2 regions of the Actinopolymorpha cephalotaxi genome follow, and region 2 is predicted to be linked to the other one. Evidence: predicted binding sites of a transcription regulator. Region 2 holds the regulator's gene; the other holds the start of a gene.
What was found. The regulator HrcA, encoded in region 2, represses chaperone genes, less so after heat shock. The targets are predictions, from matches to a motif close to TTGGCACTCGNNNNNNNCGAGTGCCAA.

Region 1 (11,254 bases), 890 kb from region 2:
CACCAGGATGTTGTTCAGCTGGGACCCCACCGTGGTGCGGACGGGGTAGGGCGCCTCGAGGAACGACTCGTACACCCGGTTGAAGTCCGCGAAGTCGGCCAGGTCGGCGAGGTGCACGGTGGCCTTCACCACGTCGTCGAAGGTGAGGCCGCGCTCGGCGAGCACCGCGGCGACGTTGCGCATCACCTGTGCGGTCTGCTCGGCGACACCGCCCTCCACGAGCTCGCCGGTCTTCGGGTCGGCCGGGCCGAAGCCCGCGGTGTAGAGGAAGCCGTTGGCCACGATGCCCTGGGAGTAGGCACCGGCCGGGTTGGGCGCCTGGTCGGTCCGGATCGCTTCCTTGGCCATGGAGGTCCTTCCACTCGGTCGGCTGCGGCCGGTACTGCCGCAAAACGACACTAACGGGTACGCCCGGCTCGCTCGCCCGGGGCGTCGGCACGCGTCCTCACGCGGCCGGGGGTTCCCCCGGAGGCGTCACCAGCGGCGTCACCAGCAGGGCGACGCTACCGCCGGCGGTCCTGGTCACCACCAGCGTCGCCGCGGCCGACCCCCGCGGGGCGAGGCGCTTGCGGAGGACGTCCGGGTCCACGTCCACGCCCCGCTTCTTCACGGTCAGGGCGCCGACGTCGCGGGCACGCAACGCGCGCCTGAGCACCTTCACGTCGTACGGCAGCACCTCCTCGATGCGGTACGCCGTGGCGAACGGCGTCGGCACCCATCGGGCGGAGGTGAGGTAGGCGATCTTCGGGTGCACCAGCGCCCCGTCCACCAGCGGCGCCACCGCGGTCACCAGGCCGGCGCGGATCACCGCGCCGTCGGGTTCGTAGAGGTAGCCGAGCGGTTCGCTGACCGGCGCATCGCCCGGATCGTCGGCGTCGGTGAGGGCGGTACCCGCCGGCAGCACGGTCGCGCGCCGGCGTACCGGCTCACCGGATCCCTCCGCCCGCGACCTCAGGGCACCCGACCACAGGGCCGCCTCCTTCACCTCGCGGCCCTCGCTGACCCACTCCGCCTCCACCTCGGCGGGAATCAGGGCGTGGGGGATGATCGGCGCCGTCTTGACGCAGGCGGTGCCGGTGAGCAGGTCGGTCACGAACGACCAGGGCGGTGAGTAGTCGGCCGGGTCGAAGACCCTGCCCCGGCCCGAGCGCCTGGCCGGGTCGGCCACCACCCCGGCGTAGGGGGAGCGGTCCACCTCGGTGACGTCGGCCACCTCGACCCGGGCGTGCGCCTGGACACTCCGGCCGGCCGGATCGCCGGAGCCGGCCGGAGTGGCCAGGTTGGCCAGGTCGGCAAGGTTGGCCCGCGCGATCTCGGCGGTCAGCGGGTCCCGGTCGAAGCCGGTCACGGCCAGGCCGGCCCGGGCCAGCGCCAGCAGGTCTCCGCCGATGCCGCAGCACAGGTCGGCCACCCGCGCGGGCTCGGCCCGTTCTGCGGCGCCACCCGCCGGGCCGCCCTCGTCGGCGCCGAGGACGGCGGCGATCCGCCCGGCCCGGTGGGCCGCGACCCCGGCGGTGGTCGCCTGCTCCAGCCCGTCGCGGGTGAAGAACATCCGGTCCGCGTCGGCTCCGAACTTGGTCCGGGCCCGCCGGCGCAGGGCGGCCTGGGTGAGCGCGGCGGCCACCAGGTCGGCGGGGTGGTCGCGGCGCAGCCGGGTGGCGAGGGTGATCGCGGCGCGCTCGTCGTAGGCCGCCTGCGCCTCGGCGAGCAGGTCCTGGCCGGCGGGTCCACGGAGCGCCCGGAACACCTCGAGGTCCATCGGCTCCTCCGCCCCTCCCGTCGGTCCGGCTCCTCCGGCCGCCGTCCGGAGGTCGCGGTTTCCGGGTCCGGTTCCGACCCGCCTGGCACTCAGGTTGACCGAGTGCTAACAACCGCATAGATTCGGCTTTGGCACTCTCGACCTTAGGGTGCCAGCAACAGCCCGCGACGAGGCGGCCGGCACCGCGACGACGGCTCGCCAGCGTCGCTCCACAGGTGAAAACAACTCACGAACTCGTGTTCACCGTGACATCCCGTGAAGGGGGAGGTCAGTAGTGTCGGTCTCCATCAAGCCGCTCGAGGACCGCATCGTCATCAAGACCCTCGACGCCGAAGAGACAACCGCGTCGGGTCTGGTGATTCCTGACACCGCGAAGGAGAAGCCCCAGGAGGGCGAAGTCGTCGCGGTCGGTCCGGGTCGCATCGACGACAACGGCAACCGGGTCCCGCTCGACGTTGCCGTCGGCAACAAGGTGATCTTCAGCAAGTACGGCGGCACCGAGGTGAAGTACAGCGGCGAGGAGTTCCTCATCCTCTCCGCGCGCGACGTGCTCGCCGTCGTCGAGAAGTAGCCAACACGCCGCCCGGCAGGAGGGTGGGCCACGCGCCCGGACCCCCGGCGGGCGCGACCCGCGACCACCTGGTCGCGACCGTGTGGTCGCGTCGCCACCACCCTCCTGCCGCCGGCTCGTGCCGCCCCGACCCGGTCCTCCCGGCCTGGTCGCAGGCGGCAACAGACGTACACGTTCGAGGGACGACTGACGACCGGCACCAGCCGGGCCCGGCCACCGCCGGAGGACCCGGTAGGGCGTCGTGGAAGGACATTTACACCCATGCCGAAGATCCTGGAGTTCGACGAGAACGCACGGCGCGCCCTCGAGCGCGGCGTCGACGCCCTCGCGAACACCGTGAAGGTGACGCTGGGCCCCAAGGGCCGCAACGTCGTCATCGACAAGAAGTGGGGCGCCCCCACCATCACCAACGATGGTGTGACGGTTGCCCGCGAGGTGGAGCTCGAGGACCCGTTCGAGAACCTCGGCGCCCAGCTCGTCAAGGAAGTCGCCACCAAGACCAACGACATCGCCGGTGACGGCACCACCACGGCGACCGTGCTCGCCCAGGCGATGGTGCACGTCGGGCTGCGGGCGGTCGCCGCCGGCGCCAACCCGATGTCGCTGAAGAAGGGCATCGACCGCGCGGTCGAGACGATCAACACCTTCCTCCTGGAAAAGGCCAAGTCGGTCGACACCCGGGAGGAGATGGCCCACGTGGCCACCATCTCCGCGCAGGACGCGCAGATCGGCCAGCTGATCGCCGAGTCCTTCGACAAGGTGGGCAAGGACGGTGTGATCACCGTCGAGGAGTCCAACACCCTGGGCACCGAGCTCGAGCTCACCGAGGGCATGCAGTTCGACAAGGGCTTCATCTCGCCGAACTTCGTGACCGACGCCGAGCGCCAGGAAGCCGTCCTGGACGACGCGTACATCCTGATCCACCAGGGCAAGATCTCCTCGATGTCCGACCTGCTCCCGCTGCTGGAGAAGGTCGTTCAGGCCGGCAAGCCGATGGTGATCATCGCCGAGGACGTCGAGGGCGAGGCCCTGGCCACCCTCGTGGTCAACAAGATCCGCGGCATCTTCAACTCGGTGGCCGTCAAGGCTCCCGGGTTCGGTGACCGCCGCAAGGCCATGCTCGAGGACCTCGCCGCCCTCACCGGCGGGCAGGTCGTCGCGCCCGAGATCGGGCTCAAGCTGGACCAGGTCGGCCTCGAGGTGCTCGGCACCGCGCGCCGGGTCACGGTGACCAAGGACGACACCACGGTCATCGACGGCGGCGGCTCGTCCGACGACGTGGCTGCCCGCGTCTCCCAGATCAGGGCCGAGATCGAGAACACCGACTCCGACTGGGACCGCGAGAAGCTGCAGGAGCGGCTCGCGAAGCTGGCCGGCGGCGTGTGCGTGATCAAGGTCGGCGCGGCCACCGAGGTCGAGCTCAAGGAGAAGAAGCACCGCATCGAGGACGCCGTGTCGGCGACCCGCGCGGCGATCGAGGAGGGCATCGTCACCGGCGGTGGCGCCGCCCTCGTGCACGCCGCCACGGCGCTGGACAACCTGTCCGAGCTGACCGGTGACGAGAAGATCGGCGTCGAGCTCGTACGCCAGGCGGTCCGCGAGCCGCTGCGCTGGATCGCCGAGAACGCCGGCGCCCAGGGCTACGTCGTCGTGGAGAAGGTCCGCGAGAACGGCCCCGGCAAGGGCTACAACGCCGCCACCGGCGAGTACGGCGACCTGGTTGGCCAGGGCGTCATCGACCCGGTGAAGGTGACCCGCTCGGCGCTGGCCAACGCGGCGTCCATCGCGGCGATGCTGCTCACCACCGAGACGCTCGTCGTCGACAAGCCGGAGGACTCCGAGGAGACCGCCGGACAGGGCCACGGCCACGGCCACGGTCACTGATCCGGCAGCCGGCTGACACCGGCCGGCTTCGGCGCAGGCCGCTGACTCCGGCGTACGCCGGACAGCACGCAGCACGCAGCACGCAGCAAGGCCGAGGGGCCGGGACTTCCTCCACGGAGGAGTCCCGGCCCTTCGGCCGTTTCCTGTGTGGGTTGGGGGACGGGAGTCAGTTCCCGGCCGCACCGGCGTCCCCCGCGTTCCCGCCGATCGCCACGTTCCCCGCGGCCATCGGGCCGAAGGTGGTCGGCAGCACCGGGCCCGCGCCTGCGTGGGGGATCGGGCGTACGGGCGTGGCGAGTTCGCACCGCCCGGAGAGCGTGCAGCGCACGAGTGCCGCGCGCGGCCCCTGGGTGACCCGGGCCAGGAACGCACCGTCCCCGCCGCCCTGGCCGTCCGGCTCCACGACCGGGTTGCCGGCCGAGGCCGCGTTCAGCCGGTGCTGTGCTCGTTGACCAGGACGCGGCGCACGTACGCATCGACCGCCTGGACCCCGCGGATGCGGTGCCAGGCGAGATAGGTGCGGGTCAGCGCGGACTGAACCAGGTCCTCGGCCTCGTGCAGGTTCCCGGTCAGCAGGTACGCCGTTCTCACCAGCGCGCGCTGGCGCGAGGCGACGTAGGCCTGGAACTCCTCCGTGACATCGGAGACATCGCAGACATCAGGCACCGGCGAACCCCCGTTCTGCTCGTGCCGGATGGATATCACGCTCATGTCGACCTCACGCCGACACTCGTACGGACCTCATACCGACACTGACGTCGCGGAGCCCGGATCCCTTGCATGCCTCCCGGCCGACGGTGCCCCGGCGCGTCCTGGTTGCCGACCCGCGCGAATCGCCCGAACCCGGAACGGGCGACAATAGGTCTGATGTCCACCCAGGTCACCCTCAGGTCGCTCGGCGTGCGGGTGTATCTGCCGTCCCTGCTCTACGGCGTCGGGCAGGGTGCGATCGCCCCGATCGTGGCGTTGTCCGCGCGCGACCTCGGCGCCTCGGTCGGCTCCGCCAGCCTGGTCGTGGCCGCCGCCGGCGTCGGTCAGCTCGTCGGGGACCTGCCGGCGGGAGCGCTGGCCGGACGGATCGGCGAACGCCGGGCGATGCTGGCCGCGTCCGCTCTGGTGGTCGGTGCGCTCGGCGCCTGCATGCTGGCGTCCACCGAGTGGCTGCTCGCGGTGGGCATCTTCTGTACCGGTCTCGCCGGCGCGGTGTGGGGCCTCGCGCGGCAGGCGTACCTCGCCGAGGTGGTGCCGTTCCACCTGCGCGCCCGGGCCATGTCGACACTCGGCGGGGTGCAGCGGATCGGGATGTTCATCGGGCCGTTCCTCGGCGCGCTCGCCGTCGGCGTGTGGGGAACGGACGGGGCGTACGGACTGCACGCCACCACTGCGGTGCTCGCCGGCCTTCTCCTGCTGGCCCTGCCCGAGCCCGCCCACGCGGGCAGAGCCGCGCCGGCCGGCGGCCCGGTCCGCACGATCGACGTGGCCCGCAGCCACGCGAGCGTCCTGCGCACGCTGGGCATGGGTGCCCTGCTGGTGGGTGCGGTCCGGGCATCCCGGCAGGTGGTCATCCCGCTGTGGGCGGACTCCATCGGCCTGGACGCCGCGTCCACCAGCGTGATCTTCGGGATCGCCGGCTCGGTGGACATGCTGTTGTTCTATCCGGCCGGACGGGTGATGGACCGAAAGGGCAGGGCGTTCGTGGCCGTGCCGTCGATGGTGATCCTTGGACTCGCGCACCTGCTGCTCCCGATGACCAACCACGCGGTGACGCTGGCCGGGGTCGCGGTGCTGATGGGATTCGGGAACGGCATCGGCAGCGGCATCATCATGACGCTCGGCGCCGACGTGTCCCCGCCGGTCGGGCGGACGGCGTTCCTCGGCGCCTGGCGGCTGTGCGCGGACGCCGGCAACAGCGCGGGGCCGCTGGTGATCGGCGCGGTGAGCGCCACGGTGGCGCTCGGCCCGGCCGTGCTCCTGATGGGCGGGGTGGGCCTGGTCGGGGCGGTGCTGATGGGCCGGTGGATTCCCCGGCACCCGCCCGGGCCCGCGCCCCAGCCGGTGCCGCACAGCCCCTGACGCCGGAACCCTGCCGGACCGCACTCGCCCCTGACGCCGGAACTCCGGGCGTACGGGAAATGCCGTACATGACACACCGGCCCCGCGTCGTGGGCCCACCCGGACGCCTCGCTAGCATGAAGGGACGTTCGCGACCGGAGGAAGCATGAATCTTGATCCCCGGGCAGAAGACGGCGACGTCACCGGCCCCTTCACCACCCTCGGCCTGACCTACGACGACGTCCTGCTGCTGCCAGGCGAGTCCGACGTCATCCCCAACGAGATCGACACCACCAGCCGGATCTCTCGCCGGATCAGTGTGCGGATCCCGTTGCTGTCCAGCCCGATGGACACCGTGACCGAGGCGCGGATGGCGATCGCCATGGCGCGCCAGGGCGGGATCGGCGTCCTGCACCGCAACTTCTCCGTCGAGGACCAGGCCCAGCAGGTCGACCTGGTCAAGCGTTCCGAGGCCGGCATGGTCGCCCAGCCGATCACCATCGGCGCGGACGCCACCATCGGCGAGGCGGACGCCATCTGCGGGCAGTACCGCATCTCCGGCGTGCCGGTCGTCGGCCCCGACCAGAAGCTGCTCGGCATCGTCACCAACCGCGACATGCGGTTCGAGACCGACCAGTCACGGCTGGTCCGCGACATCATGACCCCGATGCCGCTGGTCACCGGCGTGGTCGGCATCTCCGCCGACGAGGCGATGGGGCTGCTGCACAAGCACAAGATCGAGAAGCTTCCGCTGGTCGACGACGCCGGCCGGCTGCAGGGCCTGATCACCCTGAAGGACTTCGTCAAGCGCGACCAGTTCCCGCACGCCACCAAGGACGACACCGGCCGGCTGCGGGTGGCCGCGGCGGTCGGCTTCTTCGGCGACGGGTGGAAGCGGGCGATGACGCTGGTCGAGGCCGGCGTCGACCTGCTGATCGTGGACACCGCGCACGGCCACACCTCCGGCGTGCTCGACATGATCCGCCAGCTCAAGGCCGACCCGGCGGCGGCGCACGTGGACGTGATCGGCGGCAACGTCGCCACCCGGGCGGGCGCGCAGGCGATCGTGGACGCGGGCGCGGACGGCGTGCGGGTGGGCGTCGGGCCGGGCTCGATCTGTACGACCCGGGTGGTGGCCGGGGTCGGCGCGCCGCAGGTCACCGCGATCCACGAGGCGGCCCAGGCGGCCAAGCGGGCCGGCGTACCCGTGATCGGCGACGGCGGGCTGCAGTACTCCGGCGACATCGCCAAGGCGCTGGTGGCCGGGGCGGAGTCGGTGATGCTCGGCTCGCTGCTCGCCGGCTGCGAGGAGAGCCCGGGCGACCTGGTGTTCATCAACGGCAAGCAGTACAAGTCCTACCGCGGCATGGGGTCGCTGGCCGCGATGAGCTCCCGGGGCAAGAACCGCTCCTACTCCAAGGACCGCTACTTCCAGGGCGACGTACCCTCCGACGACCAGCTCGTCCCCGAGGGCATCGAGGGGCAGGTGCCCTACCGCGGGCAGCTCCGGGCCGTCGCGCACCAGCTGGTCGGCGGCCTGAAGCAGTCGATGTTCTACGTCGGCGCCCGGACGGTGCCCGAGCTGCAGGAGCGGGGGAGGTTCGTGCGGATCACTCCCGCCGGGCTGAAGGAGAGCCACCCGCACGACATCCGGATGACGGTCGAGGCGCCCAACTACTGGGGCCGCTGACCGATCCGGGGGGCCTGACCGCCGCCGCCGCGGCGTAGGGGAGAATCGGGGCCGTGACCGAGATCGAGATCGGCCGTGGCAAGCGCGGTCGCCGCGCATACTCCTTCGACGACATCGCGATCGTGCCCAGCCGGCGCACCCGCGACCCCGAGGAGGTGTCGACGGCCTGGCAGATCGACGCCTACCGCTTCGAGATGCCGGTGATCGCCGCGCCGATGGACTCGGTGGCCTCACCGAGCACGGTGATCGAGCTCGGCCGGCGCGGCGGGCTCGGCGTCCTCAACCTCGAGGGGCTGTGGACCCGCTACGAAGACCCCGAGCCGCTGCTCGCGGAGATCGCCGAGCTGGACCCGGACGCCGCCACCGCGCGGATGCAGCAGATCTACGACGAGCCGATCAAACCCGACCTGATCACCGCGCGGCTGGCCGAGATCCGCGCCGCCGGTGTCACCGTGGCCGGCGCGCTGTCGCCGCCGCGTACCAAGCAGCTGTGGAAGACCGTAGTCGACGCCGGCGTGGACATCTTCGTGATCCGCGGTACGACCGTCTCCGCCGAGCACGTCTCCTCCCAGATCGAGCCGCTCAACCTCAAGCAGTTCATCTACGAGCTGGACGTGCCCGTGGTGGTCGGCGGGTGTGCGACGTACCAGGCGGCGCTGCACCTGATGCGGACCGGCGCGGCCGGGGTGATGGTCGGCTTCGGCGGCGGTGCCGCGCACACCACTCGCAGCGTCCTCGGCGTCGCCGTACCCATGGCCTCCGCGGTGGCCGACGTCGCCGCGGCCCGCCGCGACTACCTCGACGAGTCCGGTGGCCGCTACGTCCACGTGATCGCCGACGGTTCGGTCGGCCGGTCCGGTGACCTCGCCAAGGCCGTCGCCTGCGGGGCGGACGCGGTGATGCTCGGCTCGCCGCTGGCCCGCGCGCAGGAGGCACCCGGGCACGGGTTCCACTGGGGCCTGGAGGCACACCACGGCGAACTGCCGCGGGGAGCCCGGGTGGAGGTGGGCACCATCGGCACGCTGGAGGAGATCCTCTTCGGGCCGTCCCGGCGTTCCGACGGCACCATGAACCTCGTCGGCGCACTGCGCCGGGCGATGGCGACCACGGGCTACACCGACCTCAAGGAGTTCCAGCGCATCGAGGTCGTCGTCCAGTAACCCACGAGCCCCACAAGCATGCGAGCCGCCCCCGACCTGAGCGATGGTCGGGGGCGGTGCTGCGTTCGCCTGGTGCCTCGTCCGCAGGCCGGACTCGTCGGGCAGCCGAAGTGTCTCCACACTTCCCGACCGGGACCAGGGCCGAGTTGGAAGCGTGAAGCCGTACGGTGGTTCCGGCCACCCGGTCTCTTCACACTTCCACCTCGGACCGCACCGTGAGCCTCAGTGCGCCGCCAGGCCGGGCATTCTTCCGCGGAAGAATGCGTCGCCTCCCTGCGCTGACCGGTGCCGGATTCTTCCGCGGAAGAATCCGGCACCCGGGAGGGCCGGGTCAGCGGTCGTCGGCGGAGGGACGGTTGTCCGGCTCGGAGGGAGCCGTACGCACGATCACCTCGACCTGGACCCGGACCGGCTCACCAGGTCCGGCACCGTCCGCCGACGGGGGCCGGTCGGCGTTCACCGTCGTGACCGCGCTGCCTGCCACCGCACCCGCCGCACCCGACGCACCGCCGGCCATTGCCGCTCCGGAGGTGCCGGCCGGAGCCGGCGAGCCGTTCCCGGTTCGGCCACCCGCCGCAACGCCGTTGGCGTGCATGGCCGCTTCCTCGCCGCCGTGCTCGCCGTCGTACTCACCCGAACGCTCGGCCAGGTGGCTGTGCGCGGCGTGGTGGTGGGCCGCCGCCTGCGTGCTGCGGAGGTGCCCACCGGCGTGTCCACCGGCGTGTCCACCGGCGTGTCCACCGGCGTGTCCACCGGCACGTGCGTACTCGCCCTCGTCGGCGTACTCCTCCTCGCGCGCCTGTTTGGCATGGGCGCCGTTGCGGCGCGGCGTAGCGTCCAGCCGCGCCACGTCGCCCTCGCCCTCGCGGGTGTCGGTTCCCCGGCGCCGGCGGCGGCGTTCCTTGAACTCCTCCACCAGCGTGTAGAGCGTCGGCACCAGCACCAGCGTCAGCAGGGTGGAGCTGACCAGGCCGCCGATCACCACGATCGCCAGCGGCTGGGAGATGAACACCCCGCCGCCGGTGAGGCCGAGCGACATCGGCACCAGGGCGCAGATGGTCGCCAGCGCGGTCATCAGGATCGGCCGCAGCCGCCGCCGGCCACCCTCGATCACCGCCTCCCGCACACTCATGCCTCGGTCGCGGTACTGGTTGATCAGGTCGATCAGCACGATCGCGTTGGTGACCACGATGCCGACCAGCATCAGCATGCCGATCAGGGCGGGTACGCCGAGCGCGGTGTCGGTCGCCAGCAGCAGCCCGAGCGCGCCGGTGGCCGCGAACGGCACCGACACCAACAGGATCAGCGGCTGCACGATGCTGCGGAAGGTCGCCACCATGACCAGGAAGACGATCGCGATCGCGGCGAGCATCGCGATCCCGAGCTGGCCGAACGCGTCGCTCTGCTCCGAGCTCACCCCACCGAGCTTGTAGCTCGCGCCACCTGTCAACTTCAGCTTGCCCAGGGCGGTTTTCAGGTCGGTGGACACCTTGCCCACGTTGGAGGTGTTCGGGGTGGCCGAGATGGTGGCGGTGCGCTGACCGTCGGTCCGGGTCAGCTGCGCGGCCTTGGCGACCTCGGACACCTTGGCCACCGAGTCCAGCCGCACGGTGGTCCCGAGCGGTGTGGGCAGCGGCAGCCGGCGCATGGCCGCGAGGTCCTTGGGCGTCGTGCCGGCGTACAGCATCACGTCGCTCTGCTCGGAGTCCAACGTGACGGTGCCCGCCTGCTGCCCCTCGAACGCCTGGCGTACCGCCTGCCCGATCTGGGCCTCGGACAGCCCGGCCGCGGCCGCCTTCGCCCGGTCGACCTCGACCTGGACGGTCGGCCGCTCCGAGCTGAGGTTGTTGCTCACGTCGGAGGCGCCGTCGACACCGCGGACGGCCTTCTCCACCTGTGCCGCGGCGGTCCGCAGCGCCCCGGTGGTGGGCGCGGTGACCTCGACCTCGAGGTTGCTGGAGCCGGGCGGACCGGACTGTGCGCCCTCGACGGTGACCGTCCCCACCCCGGTGAGGCGGTCGAGGTCCTTGCGCAGCCGGTCGCGGAACACCGTCTGGTCGAGGCCATCCTTCGTGGTGAGGGAGAACGTCGCCTGGTTGGTCCGGCCGCCGGTGGAGAAGCTGCCGAACTCCGCCGTA
Region 2 (11,254 bases):
CGCCTGGACCGCCTTCGCCATCGCGAGGTAGGTCTTGCCGGTGCCGGCCGGGCCGACGGAGAAGATCACCGTGTGCTTGTCGATCGCGTCGACGTAGCGCTTCTGCCCGACCGTCTTGGGCCGGATCGTGCGGCCGCGGTTGGACAGGATGTTGAGGGTGAGGACGTCGGTGGGGCGTTCGGCGTCGCGGGTACGCAGCATCGCCACGCTGCGCTCCACCGCGTCGGAGGTCAGGCCGTGCCCGGAACGGACGATGGCGACCAGCTCGTCGAAGAGCTGCTCGACGAGGATGCGCTCCTCCGGCGGGGCGGTCACGGTGATCTCGTTGCCGCGCACGTGGATCTGGGCGTCGAACTCCTTCTCCGCCACCTGGAGGAACTCGTCGCCCGGCCCGAGCAGGCTCACCATCGAGATGCTGGAGGGTACGACGATCTTGGTCTGTGTGGGGCTGGTCTGCGCCATGGGCGGCCTGTTCGGCCCCTCCTTCGGTATCCCGACGCTCGAAACGTCGTTCATCGTAGCTCCGCCCGGCCGGAACCGGGACTGGTATTTCCGCTGTGGGCGAGATGCCCGGTCCGCCCTGGCGTGAAGATCACCCCGGGACGGGTCGACGCCGGCGGCACCGGCCGGGGGCCGGCGGCACCGGCGAGGGGCCGCGGCTAGCCGAGCGCGTCGGACATCTGCCGGCCGGCCAGCACGTGCAGGTGGCAGTGGAACACGCCCTGGCCACCCTCGGCGCCGATGTTGGTGACCACGCGGTAGCCGGACTCGCGTACGCCCAGCTCGTCGGCCACCGCGGCGCACTCGCGCAACAGCTCACCGGCCAGCTCCGGATCGGCGGCGACCACCGCGTCGAGGTCGGCCCGGTGCTCCTTGGGGATCACCAGCACGTGCACCGGCGCCTGCGGGGTCACGTCGGGGAAGGCCAGCGTGCGCTCGGTCTCGCGGACCACCTCCGCCGGAATCTCCCCCGCCACGATGCGGCAGAACACGCAGTCGGCGTCGCTCGTCACGCCGGGCTCCCCTCCGTCGGTTCGGATCGTTCGGTTCGGATCGTTCGGTTCGGGTCTTCGGTTCAGCCGTTGAACGCGTCCCGGATGCGGGAGAAGACCCCGCCCCTGCGCTCGGAGGTGAACTGCCCGCTGGCCTTCTCCTCGCCGCGCAGCCTGGCCAACTCGGTGAGCAGCTCCCGCTGGGTGTGGTCGAGCCGGGACGGGGTTTCCACCACCACGTGCACCACCAGGTCACCGCGCCGGGAACCACCGGACAGGTGGGGTACGCCGCGGCCGGGGATCACCAGCTCGTGGCCGGACTGGGTGCCCGCCTTGGCCTCCACCTCGACCGAGTCCTCGTCCAGGGTGTCCAGGGAGATCGTGGTGCCGAGCGCGGCGGCGGTCATCGGCAGCTTGACGGTGCAGTGCAGGTCGTTGCCGTGCCGGCTCCACACCTCGTGCGGCTCGACCTGGATCTCGACGTACAGGTCGCCGGCGGGTCCGCCACCGGGCCCCACCTCGCCCTGGCCGGACAGCTGGATGCGGGTGCCGTCGTCGACGCCGGCCGGGATCTTGACCGCGAGCGTACGGCGGGACAGCACCCGTCCCTCCCCCGCGCACTCCGGGCAGGGGTTGGGGATGATCGTTCCGAACCCCTGGCAGCGGGGGCACGGCCGGGTGGTCATCACCTGGCCCAGGAACGAACGCTGGACGGAGTTGACCTCGCCGCGGCCCTCACACACCGTGCAGGTGCTCGGCGACGTGCCGGGAGCGGCGCCGCCGCCCTGGCAGCTCTGGCACACCACGGCGGTGTCGACCTGGATCTCCTTGACCGCGCCGAACACCGCCTCGGCGAGGTCGACCGGGAGGCGCAGCAGCGCGTCCTGGCCACGCCGGGTGCGCGGACGAGGCCCGCGGGTGCCGGACGAGCCGAAGAACGCGTCCATGATGTCGGTGAACGAGAAGCCCGGACCGAACCCCGCGCCCTGGCCGGCGCCGGACGCCATCGGGTCGCCGCCCAGGTCGTACACCTCGCGCTTCTTCGGGTCCGACAGGACCTCGTATGCGCGGGTGACCTCCTTGAACCGCTCCTGCGTCTCCGGGTCGGGGTTGACGTCTGGGTGCAGCGTGCGCGCCAGCCGACGGTAGGCCTTCTTGATCTCCTCCGCGGAGGCGTCGCGACGGACGCCGAGGAGCTCGTAGTAGTCCTGGCTCATGCTCTGGGATGCCTTCGGCACTGACTCATTCCCTCGGATCATTCCCCTGCGAGGATCTGGCTGACATAGCGGGCTACGGCGCGAACCGCTCCCATGGTGCCCGGGTAGTCCATTCGGGTCGGCCCGACCACCCCGAGATTGGCGACGGCCTCGTCCCCAGGACCATAGCCGGTGGTGACCACTGAAGCCGTGGAGAGTTCGACGACGGGGTTCTCGTGACCGATCCGGACGGTGAAGCCGGACGGGCCGGTGGCCTCACCGAGCAGGCGGAGCAGGACGACCTGCTCCTCCAGTGCCTCCAGGACCGGCCGGATGGAGGTGTGGAACTCCGCGCCGAACGGGATGAGGTTGGCCGTACCACTCACCGCGATCCGGCCCTCGGTGCGCTCGGCGACGGTCTCCATGAACGTCGACACGATGGCGGTGACCTGCGGGCGTTCGGACACCTCGAACGCGTCCGGCAGGTCGGCGACCGCCGACGCCGCGTCGGTGAGCGACCGTCCGATGACCGCGGCGTTGAGCCGGGCCCGGACGTCGCGCAGGAACTCGTCGGCCACCGTGCCGCCGGCGTCGACCACCCGCTGCTCGACCCGGCCGGTGCTGGTGATCAGGACGATCAGCAGCCGGGTGGACGACAACGTGACGAGTTCCACATGCCGCACCGTGGAGCGGGTGAGCGTGGGGTACTGCACGACGGCGACCTGCCGGGTGATCTGGGCGAGCAGGCGCACCGTGCGGTGCACCACGTCGTCCAGGTCGATCGCACCCTCCAGGAACGCCGAGATGGCGCGGCGTTCGGCGCTCGACATCGGCTTGATCGTGGTCAGCCGGTCGACGAACAGGCGGTAGCCCTTGTCGGTGGGGATCCGGCCGGCGCTGGTGTGCGGCTGGGCGATGTAGCCCTCCTCCTCCAGCGCGGCCATGTCGTTGCGCACGGTCGCCGGGGACACCCCCAGGTTGTGCCGGTCGACCAGCGCCTTCGAGCCGACGGGCTCCTCGGTGTGGACGTAGTCCTCGACGATCGCGCGGAGGACGGCCAGCTTCCGGTCGTCGAGCATTGGCTTCGGCCTCCCTCGTCCTGGTGCGTTCACGTCTACGTGCGGTGGTGCGGTTGGTTCGGACGGTACCGGCTCGCGCGAGCCGCCGGGCGTGGCAGTGGGCCCGCCACCTCGACGAGCCCACGCGCGAGTGCGCCGTCCGAACGGATCATGGACCGGCACCAGACTGGCACTCGCCGAACCTGAGTGCCAGTCTACGGCGACACGGCCACCTTGTGCCGACCGCGCCGATGGGATGCTGTGGGCGTGAATGTCCCCGAAGCCGACCCGACCGGCAGCTGGACCGAGGTGGGGTCCGGCTGTTTCGCCCGTCGCTACCCGTCGTTCGACGTCACCGTGGGCGTGGTCGTCGGCGCCGGCGGACTGCTCGTCGTGGACACCCGGGGCGGTCCACGCGAAGCGGACGAACTCCGCGCCGACCTCGCCACGCTGTCCGACCTGCCGGTCCGGTGGGTCGTCGACACCCACTGGCACTTCGACCACACGTTCGGTAACGGCAGGTTCGCCGACGCCACGATCTACGGCCACGAGACGGTGCCCGGGGTGCTGGCCGAGCGGGGTGAGGAGGTACGCGCCGACCTCGCCCGGCGCTCCACCGAGTGGGCACAGGACATGGCCGAGCTCGTGCTGACCCCGCCCGACCGCACCTTCGCCTCGGTGGCCGTCGTCGACCTCGGTGACCGGGTGGTCGAACTCGTCCACCCCGGCCGCGGCCACACCGACGGCGACGTGGCCGTCCGGGTGCCGGACGCCGACGTCGTGTTCGCCGGCGACCTGGTGGAGGAGTCCGGGCCGCCGGCGTACGGCGACGACTCGTTCCCGCTGGAGTGGCCGCCGACGCTGGAGATCTTCACCGGCCTGCTCACACCGTCGTCGGTAGTCGTGCCCGGGCACGGCGCCGTGGTGGACCAGGCGTTCGTGACCGCGCAGTTCGGCGACGTCACCGCGGTCGCGGAGACGATCCGCCGGCTGTTCCAGGAGGGTGTGCCGGAGGGCGAGGCACTGGCCGTGGCGGAGTGGCCCTACGCCACTGAGCGGCTGGCCGAGGCGGTCCGCCGGGGTTACCGGCACCTGCGCGAGTCCGGCGCCCCGACGGCCGGGCCCGCGGGACCGGAAGCGGGACCGGGCCGGCGTTCCCTCCCCCTGCTGGGCCAGTAGCCGAAACGACCGCCGGCGTACGACGTACGACGCCGGGCGGTGCTGCGACCGGTCGGTGCCGGCGCCGGGCACACGGCGTGGCGGACGGCACGCGGCGTGGCGGCGGGCGGCGTGGCGGTCCCCGCTCGCGGGCCGGTCCGCCGCTACGCTCACCGATCATGGCCGGACCTGGTGATCGCTATACGCAGGACGTCCTGACCACCGACTGGCGGGCGCCGAAGCTCGGCCGGACGGTCGAGGTGGACGTCGAGCCCGACATGGTGCTCGAGGACGCCACCACCGGCTTCTGCGGCGCGGTGGTCGCGATCCAGCGCGACCTCGTGGTGCTGGAGGACCGGCGCGGGGTGCGGCGCAGCTATCCGTACGGTCCGGGGTTCTGGCTGGAGGGGAAGCCGGTCGCGATCCGGCGCCCGAAGGCAGCGCCCGCGGCCGGGCCCACCCGCACCGCGTCAGGTTCGATCGCGGTCCGCAACTCACGGGCCAGGGTCGCCCGGGCCAGCCGGATCTACGTCGAGGGCCGCCACGACGCGGAGCTGATCGAGAAGGTGTGGGGCGACGACCTGCGGATCGAGGGCGTCGCCGTGGAGTACCTCGAGGGTGTGGACGACCTCGCCGCGGTCGTGGCGGAGTTCCGGCCCGAACCCCGGCGCCGACTCGGCGTCCTGGTCGACCACCTGGTCCCCGGCAGCAAGGAGAGCCGGATCGCCGAGGAGGTCGCGCGCGGGCCCTACGGCGCTCACGTCCTGGTGGTCGGACACCCGTTCGTGGACATCTGGGCGGCCGTACGACCCGAACGGGTGGGTCTGGACCGCTGGCCCGACATCCCCCGGCAGACGGAGTGGAAGCACGGCATCTGCGCCGCCCTGGGCTGGCCGCACGACGAGCAGGCCGACATCGCCCGGGCGTGGAAGCAGATCCTGGGCACCGTCCGCGACTTCCGAGACCTCGAACCCGCGCTGCTCGGCCGGGTCGAGCACCTCATCGACTTCGTCACCGTCGACGCCGACTGATTCTTTCCCGGCTGTCACCCGACCCGGTGTCTTTCGTTCGGCCGGACGGTTCGGCGCATTCGCCCGATGCGTCGGGTGCCGGCTTCGGCCCGGGCGTGACAGGCTGGACGGGAGGGCGCGGCGGGCCGGTCCCGTGGCGCACGCCGTGAGATCTCGCCTGACGCCCACCGGCGGTCCCCGGCGGCCCGGTGAGGGCCACCCGGGTATCGGGTAAGGAGGCCGACATGAGCCAGCAGCACGAGGAACCCCGGCCGGGCAACGGAACGCCGCCACCCTCACCGGAGCCTGGCCGCTCGCCGTATCCCCCGCCGGAGAGCGGTACGACACGGCCGCCGACGCCGGAGCCGGGTGCGACCTCCTCGCCGTCACCGGAGCAGCCGACGGCGGGATCAGGTGTCATGACGGTGGAGGACGAGCGGAACTGGGCGTTCGGCGCGCATCTGGGCAGTTTCGTCGCCGCCTACGTCGCCCTCGGCTTCCTCTGCCCGCTGATCGTGTTGCTGGCCAAGGGAAAGGACTCGGCATACGTCAGATACCACGCGGTCGAGTCGCTGAACTTCCAGCTCACCACGCTGCTGGCGGCCGCGATCGCGGGCCTGCTGGTCTTCGTGGTGATCGGGCTGGTGCTGCTGCCGTTCATCGGGATCGCCTACGTCGTGCTGGTGATTCTCGCCAGCGTCGCCGCCCGGCGGGGTGAGTGGTACCGCTACCCGGTGAACATCCGCTTCGTCAAGTGACGCCTGACAGCTGTCAAGGAAGGCCTGACAGCGCAAGCAGGTGACGATTTCGGAATGTCAACCAGCGCTTGACAGTAGGTCGCTGCCCCAGCCGAGCAGGTCCCTGACCACCGCGTCGGCGAGCAGCCGGCCGCGCAGGGTGAGGACGACCCGGCCGGCGGCCAGCGCCTCGGGGACCACCATCCCGTCCGCCGCCGCCCGCCTCGCCGCCGCACGCCCGGTGTCGTCCAGAACGCTCACGGCCAGGCCGCCCGCGAGGCGTACCTCCAACATGACGCGTTCGACCGTGCGGGTCTGCGCGTCCAGCACCTCCCGCGCGTGCGCGGGGCTCACGCCCCGGGCCAGGCGTTCGGCGTAGGCGGCGGGGTGCTTGACGTTCCACCACCGGACGCCGCCGACGTGGCTGTGGGCACCGGGACCGATCCCCCACCAGTCGCCGCCGGTCCAGTACAGCAGGTTGTGCCGGCACCGCGCTGTCTCGTCACGCGCCCAGTTGGAGACCTCGTACCACGAGAAGCCCGCCGCGTGCAGCGTCTCCTCCGCCCGCAGGTAGCGGTCGGCGAGCACGTCGTCGTCCGGGGCGGCGAGCACACCGCGCCGGATCTGGGCGGCCAGTCGGGTGCCGTCCTCGACGATCAGCGAGTACGCCGACACGTGGTCGGGTCCGGCGGCGACCGCCGCGTCCAGGCTGGCCTGCCAGTCGTCGTCGGACTCCCCCGGCGTGCCGTAGATCAGGTCCAGGTTGACGTGGTCGAACCCGGCCGCCCGCGCCTCCGCGACGCACGCCTGCGGCCGGCCCGGGGTGTGCCGCCGGTCGAGGGTGGCGAGCACGTGCGGACGGGCGCTCTGCATGCCGAAGGAGATCCGGTTGAAGCCCTGTGCGCGCAACTCGTCGAGGTAGCGCCGGTCGACCGACTCGGGGTTCGCCTCCGTCGTCACCTCGGCACCCGGGGCGAGACCGAACTCCGCCTCCACCGCGCGCAGCACGGCGCCGAGGTCGGCGGGCGGGAGCAGCGTGGGCGTACCACCGCCGACGAACACCGTCGAGACCGGCGCGGCGGGCGCTCCGGTGGGCGCCGACAGCACCCGGCCGGCCAGCCGGACCTCGCTGATCGCCGCCTGCGCGTACGTCGCCCGGGACGCGCCCGGGGCCGGACCGAGTTCCTCCGCGGTGTAGGTGTTGAAGTCGCAGTAGCCGCAGCGGGTCACGCAGAACGGCACGTGGACGTAGACCCCGAAGGGCCGGTCGGCAGTATCAGCAGCGTCGCCCAGACCCGCCAGCGCGGACGGCGGCAGCGCGCCGTCGCTCGGCACGGGTTCACCGTCGGGCAGGGTCGAGGGCACGGTCGCAGGCAATCAGTCGTCGAGAGGCCGGCAGTCAGGCAGGAGTTCGGCCAGGAGTTCAGGCAGGAGTTCGGTCACGAGTAGAACCCGTCCAGGACGTCCGCGTAGCGCGTCTCCACCACGCGGCGCTTGAGTTTCAGGCTCGGGGTCATCTCGCCGTCGTCCACGGTGAGGTCGTGGTCGAGGACCGCGAACTTCTTGATCGTCTCCCAGCGGTTGAGCCGGCCGTTGAGCTGGTCGACGTACCCCTGCAGCATCGCCCGTGCCTGGTCGGAGGTCGCGATCTCCTCGTAGCTTCGCCCCTCCAGGCCGTTCTCGCGCGCCCAGCCGACGATGGAGTCCTCGTCCAGGGTCACCAGCGCCGAGCAGAACGTCCGGCCCTCGCCGTGCACCACGACCTGACTGGCGTACGGGCACAGCGCCTTGAACATCGTCTCGATCGCCTGCGGGGCGACGTACTTGCCGTTGGACGTCTTGAACAGGTCCTTCTTGCGGTCGGTGATCCGCAGCATGCCCTGGTCGTCGAGCTGGCCGATGTCGCCGGTGTGGAACCAGCCGTCGGGGTCGAGCACCTCGTCGGACAGCTCGGGCATCCCCTGGTAGCCCCGCATCACGCCGGGCCCCTTGATCAGCACCTCGCCGTCGTGCGCGATCCGCACCTGCGTGCCGGGCAGCGCCGGGCCGACGCTGCCGAAGCGGAACCGTCCGGGCAGGTTGACGCAGGATCCGGCGCTGGTCTCGGTCAGGCCGTACCCCTCGATGATCAGGATCCCGGCGGCGTGGAACCACTCCGACAGCTGTTGGCTGAGCGCGGCCGCACCGGAGACGAAGAACCGCAGCCGCCCACCGAACCGGTCCCGGATCTTGGCGAACACCAGCCGGTCGGCGACCTTGTACTGCAGGGCGAGCACACCGGAGGGCTCGGTGCCCTGCTGGCGCAGCTCCGAGACCCGGCGGCCGACGCCGATCGCCCAGTGGAACAGCGCCGCCTTCGGTCCGCCCTCGTGTTCGATCGTGGAGTTGATCCGGCCGTACGCCTTCTCGAAGATCCGCGGCGCGGCGCCCATGAAGGTCGGCCGGACGACGGCGACGTTCTCGATGATCTTGTCGACCCGCCCGTCGATCGCGGTGGCGAAGCCGATCTGCACCTGCGCCGACAGCAGCACCTTGCCGAAGGAGTGCGCCAGCGGCAGCCAGAGGTACTGCAGGTCGTCCGGGTGCAGGATCCGCACCGCGTCGATGGCAGCGCCCTCGTAGGTCCAGCAGTCGTGGCTGAGGCGGACGCCCTTCGGCCGGCCGGTGGTGCCCGAGGTGTAGATGAGCGTGGCGAGGCTGTCCGGCCCGATCGTGGCGACGGCCTTCTCGATGGCGTCGGGGTGCTGGGCGAGGTACGCGGCGCCGCGTTCCTCCAGCTCGGCGAGGGTCAGCAGGTCGTCGGCGCCACCTTCGCGTCCGCCCCCGTCGCCCCCGGCGGTGCCGTCGGCGAACGTCACCAGCCAGGCGATGTCGGGCAGCTCCGCCCGGTGCTCGCGGATCTTCTTCAGCTGCTCGTCGTCCTCGACGAAGACCACCCGGCTGCCGGAGTCACCGAGGATGTAGCTCGCCTCGTCCGGCGTGGTGGTGGGGTAGACCGTCGTGGTGGCCGCACCCGCGCACATGATCGCGAAGTCGGCCAGCACCCACTCGTAGCGCGTACTGGAGGCGATCGCCACCCGCTGCTCGGGCTCGATGCCGAGGGAGATCAGGCCGGCCGCCAGCCGGCGTACGCGCTCACCGGTCTGGCCCCAGGTGCACGACTCCCAGCCGCCGTCGACGGGGCGCCGGAACGCCTCCGCGTCCGGCGTCGACTCGAACCGTCGCAGGATCAGCTCGGCCACGGTGGACGCGCGGTTGTCGACCTTGGACTGGTCGACGTCGCCTGGGTTGCTCCCCCAGAGCAGGTCACTGGACATCGCGGGCCTCCACCTCGGTGAGGAGCAGCGTAGGGACGGGCCGGGCCGGTGGCACACCTGGCGAGTACGGAGTGGTCGCCTGGCCCGCCGTACCGGCCTGCCTCCACCGTAGTGACTGAGCTGCCGCCGGCGTAGCCCACGTGGACGAACCGGGCAGTTCGCCGTGCGCGTGCCGGAGCGGCGTTCGGTGCCGCACCGCGGCCTACTTCTTGCCGCCGGACTCGGACTTCTTCCCCGAGTCGGTGGACAACGCCGCGATGAAGGCCTCCTGCGGCACCTCGACCCGGCCGACCATCTTCATCCGCTTCTTGCCTTCCTTCTGCTTCTCCAGCAGCTTCCGCTTGCGGGTGATGTCGCCGCCGTAGCACTTGGCGAGAACGTCCTTGCGGATGGCGCGGACGCTCTCCCGGGCGATGATCCGGGAGCCGATCGCTGCCTGGATCGGCACCTCGAACTGCTGGCGCGGGATGAGGTCCTTCAGCTTCTGCGCCATCGCCACACCGTAGGTGTAGGCCTTGTCCTTGTGCACGATCGCGCTGAACGCGTCGACCGGATCGCCGTGCAGCAGGATGTCGACCTTCACCAGGTCGGCCGCCTGCTCGCCGGTGGGCTCGTAGTCGAGTGAGGCGTAGCCGCGGGTACGGCTCTTCAGCGCGTCGAAGAAGTCGAACACGATCTCGGCCAGCGGCAGGGTGTAGCGCATCTCCACGCGGTCCTCGGACAGGTAGTCCATGCCCTGCAGCTGCCCGCGCCGCGTCTGGCACAGCTCCATCACCGCGCCGATGAAGTCGGCCGGGGTGAGGACGGTGGCGCGTACGACCGGCTCGTGAATCTCGGCGATCTTGCCCCGCGGGAACTCGCTCGGGTTGGTCACCACGACCTCCGAGGCGTCCTCCATCACGACGCGGTAGACGACGTTCGGCGCGGTGGAGATCAGGTCGAGGTTGAACTCGCGTTCGAGGCGCTCGCGGACGATCTCCATGTGCAGCAGGCCGAGGAAGCCGCAGCGGAAACCGAACCCGAGCGCGCCCGAGGTCTCCGGCTCGTACAGCAGCGCGGCGTCGTTCAGTTGCAGCTTGTCCAGCGCCTCGCGCAGGTCGGGGTAGTCGTCGCCGTCCAGGGGATACAGCCCGGCGTAGACCATCGGGTTGGGGTGGCGGTAGCCGCCGAGCGCCTTCTCGGCACGGTTGCCGGCCTGGGTCACCGTGTCACCGACACGGGACTGCCGGACCTCCTTCACGCCGGTGATGATGTAGCCGACCTCGCCGACGCCGAGTGACGCCGACGGCTTGGGGTCGGGCGAGATGACCCCGACCTCGAGGGTGTCGTGGGACGCCTTCGTCGACATCATCAGCACCCGCTCGCGGTGGCCGATCTTGCCGTCGACGACCCGGATGTAGGTCACCACGCCGCGGTAGGTGTCGTACACCGAGTCGAAGATCAGCGCCCGGGCAGGCGCGTCCGGGTCGCCCTCGGGCGGCGGCACCTGCGCGACGATCGCGTCGAGCAGGTCCTCCACGCCCTCACCGGTCTTCGCCGACACCCTGAGCACGTCGCTCTCCTCGCACCCGATGATCCGGGCCAGCTCGGCGGCGTACTTCTCCGGCTGGGCCGACGGCAGGTCGATCTTGTTCAGCACCGGGATGATGTGCAGGTCGGCGTCCAGCGCGAGGTAGAGGTTGGCGAGCGTCTGCGCCTCGATCCCCTGCGCCGCGTCGACCAGCAGCACCGCGCCCTCACAGGCCGCCAGCGAGCGCGAGACCTCGTAGGTGAAGTCGACGTGCCC

Region 1: the regulator HrcA is predicted to act here: its motif matches at 1,842-1,868, upstream of groES (co-chaperone GroES).

What each region holds. Positions count from the first base shown of each region.
Region 1 is NZ_JACBZA010000001.1:3,996,063-4,007,316, reverse strand. Features, by position in the region: gene FHR37_RS17610 (Rid family detoxifying hydrolase) at 1-348, opposite strand, end outside; gene FHR37_RS17605 (THUMP-like domain-containing protein) at 446-1,759, opposite strand; gene groES (co-chaperone GroES) at 2,034-2,330, shown strand; gene groL (chaperonin GroEL) at 2,592-4,214, shown strand; gene FHR37_RS17590 (hypothetical protein) at 4,381-4,617, opposite strand; gene FHR37_RS17585 (sigma factor) at 4,644-4,925, opposite strand; gene FHR37_RS17580 (MFS transporter) at 5,082-6,287, shown strand; gene guaB (IMP dehydrogenase) at 6,433-7,956, shown strand; gene FHR37_RS17570 (GuaB3 family IMP dehydrogenase-related protein) at 8,010-9,116, shown strand; gene FHR37_RS17565 (efflux RND transporter permease subunit) at 9,448-11,254, opposite strand, start outside.
Region 2 is NZ_JACBZA010000001.1:3,102,276-3,113,529, forward strand. Features, by position in the region: gene FHR37_RS13760 (PhoH family protein) at 1-462, opposite strand, end outside; gene FHR37_RS13765 (histidine triad nucleotide-binding protein) at 660-1,013, opposite strand; gene dnaJ (molecular chaperone DnaJ) at 1,076-2,209, opposite strand; gene hrcA (heat-inducible transcriptional repressor HrcA) at 2,248-3,267, opposite strand; gene FHR37_RS13780 (MBL fold metallo-hydrolase) at 3,514-4,425, shown strand; gene FHR37_RS13785 (DUF3097 domain-containing protein) at 4,584-5,435, shown strand; gene FHR37_RS13790 (DUF4870 domain-containing protein) at 5,660-6,172, shown strand; gene hemW (radical SAM family heme chaperone HemW) at 6,230-7,516, opposite strand; gene FHR37_RS13800 (AMP-dependent synthetase/ligase) at 7,591-9,468, opposite strand; gene lepA (translation elongation factor 4) at 9,671-11,254, opposite strand, start outside.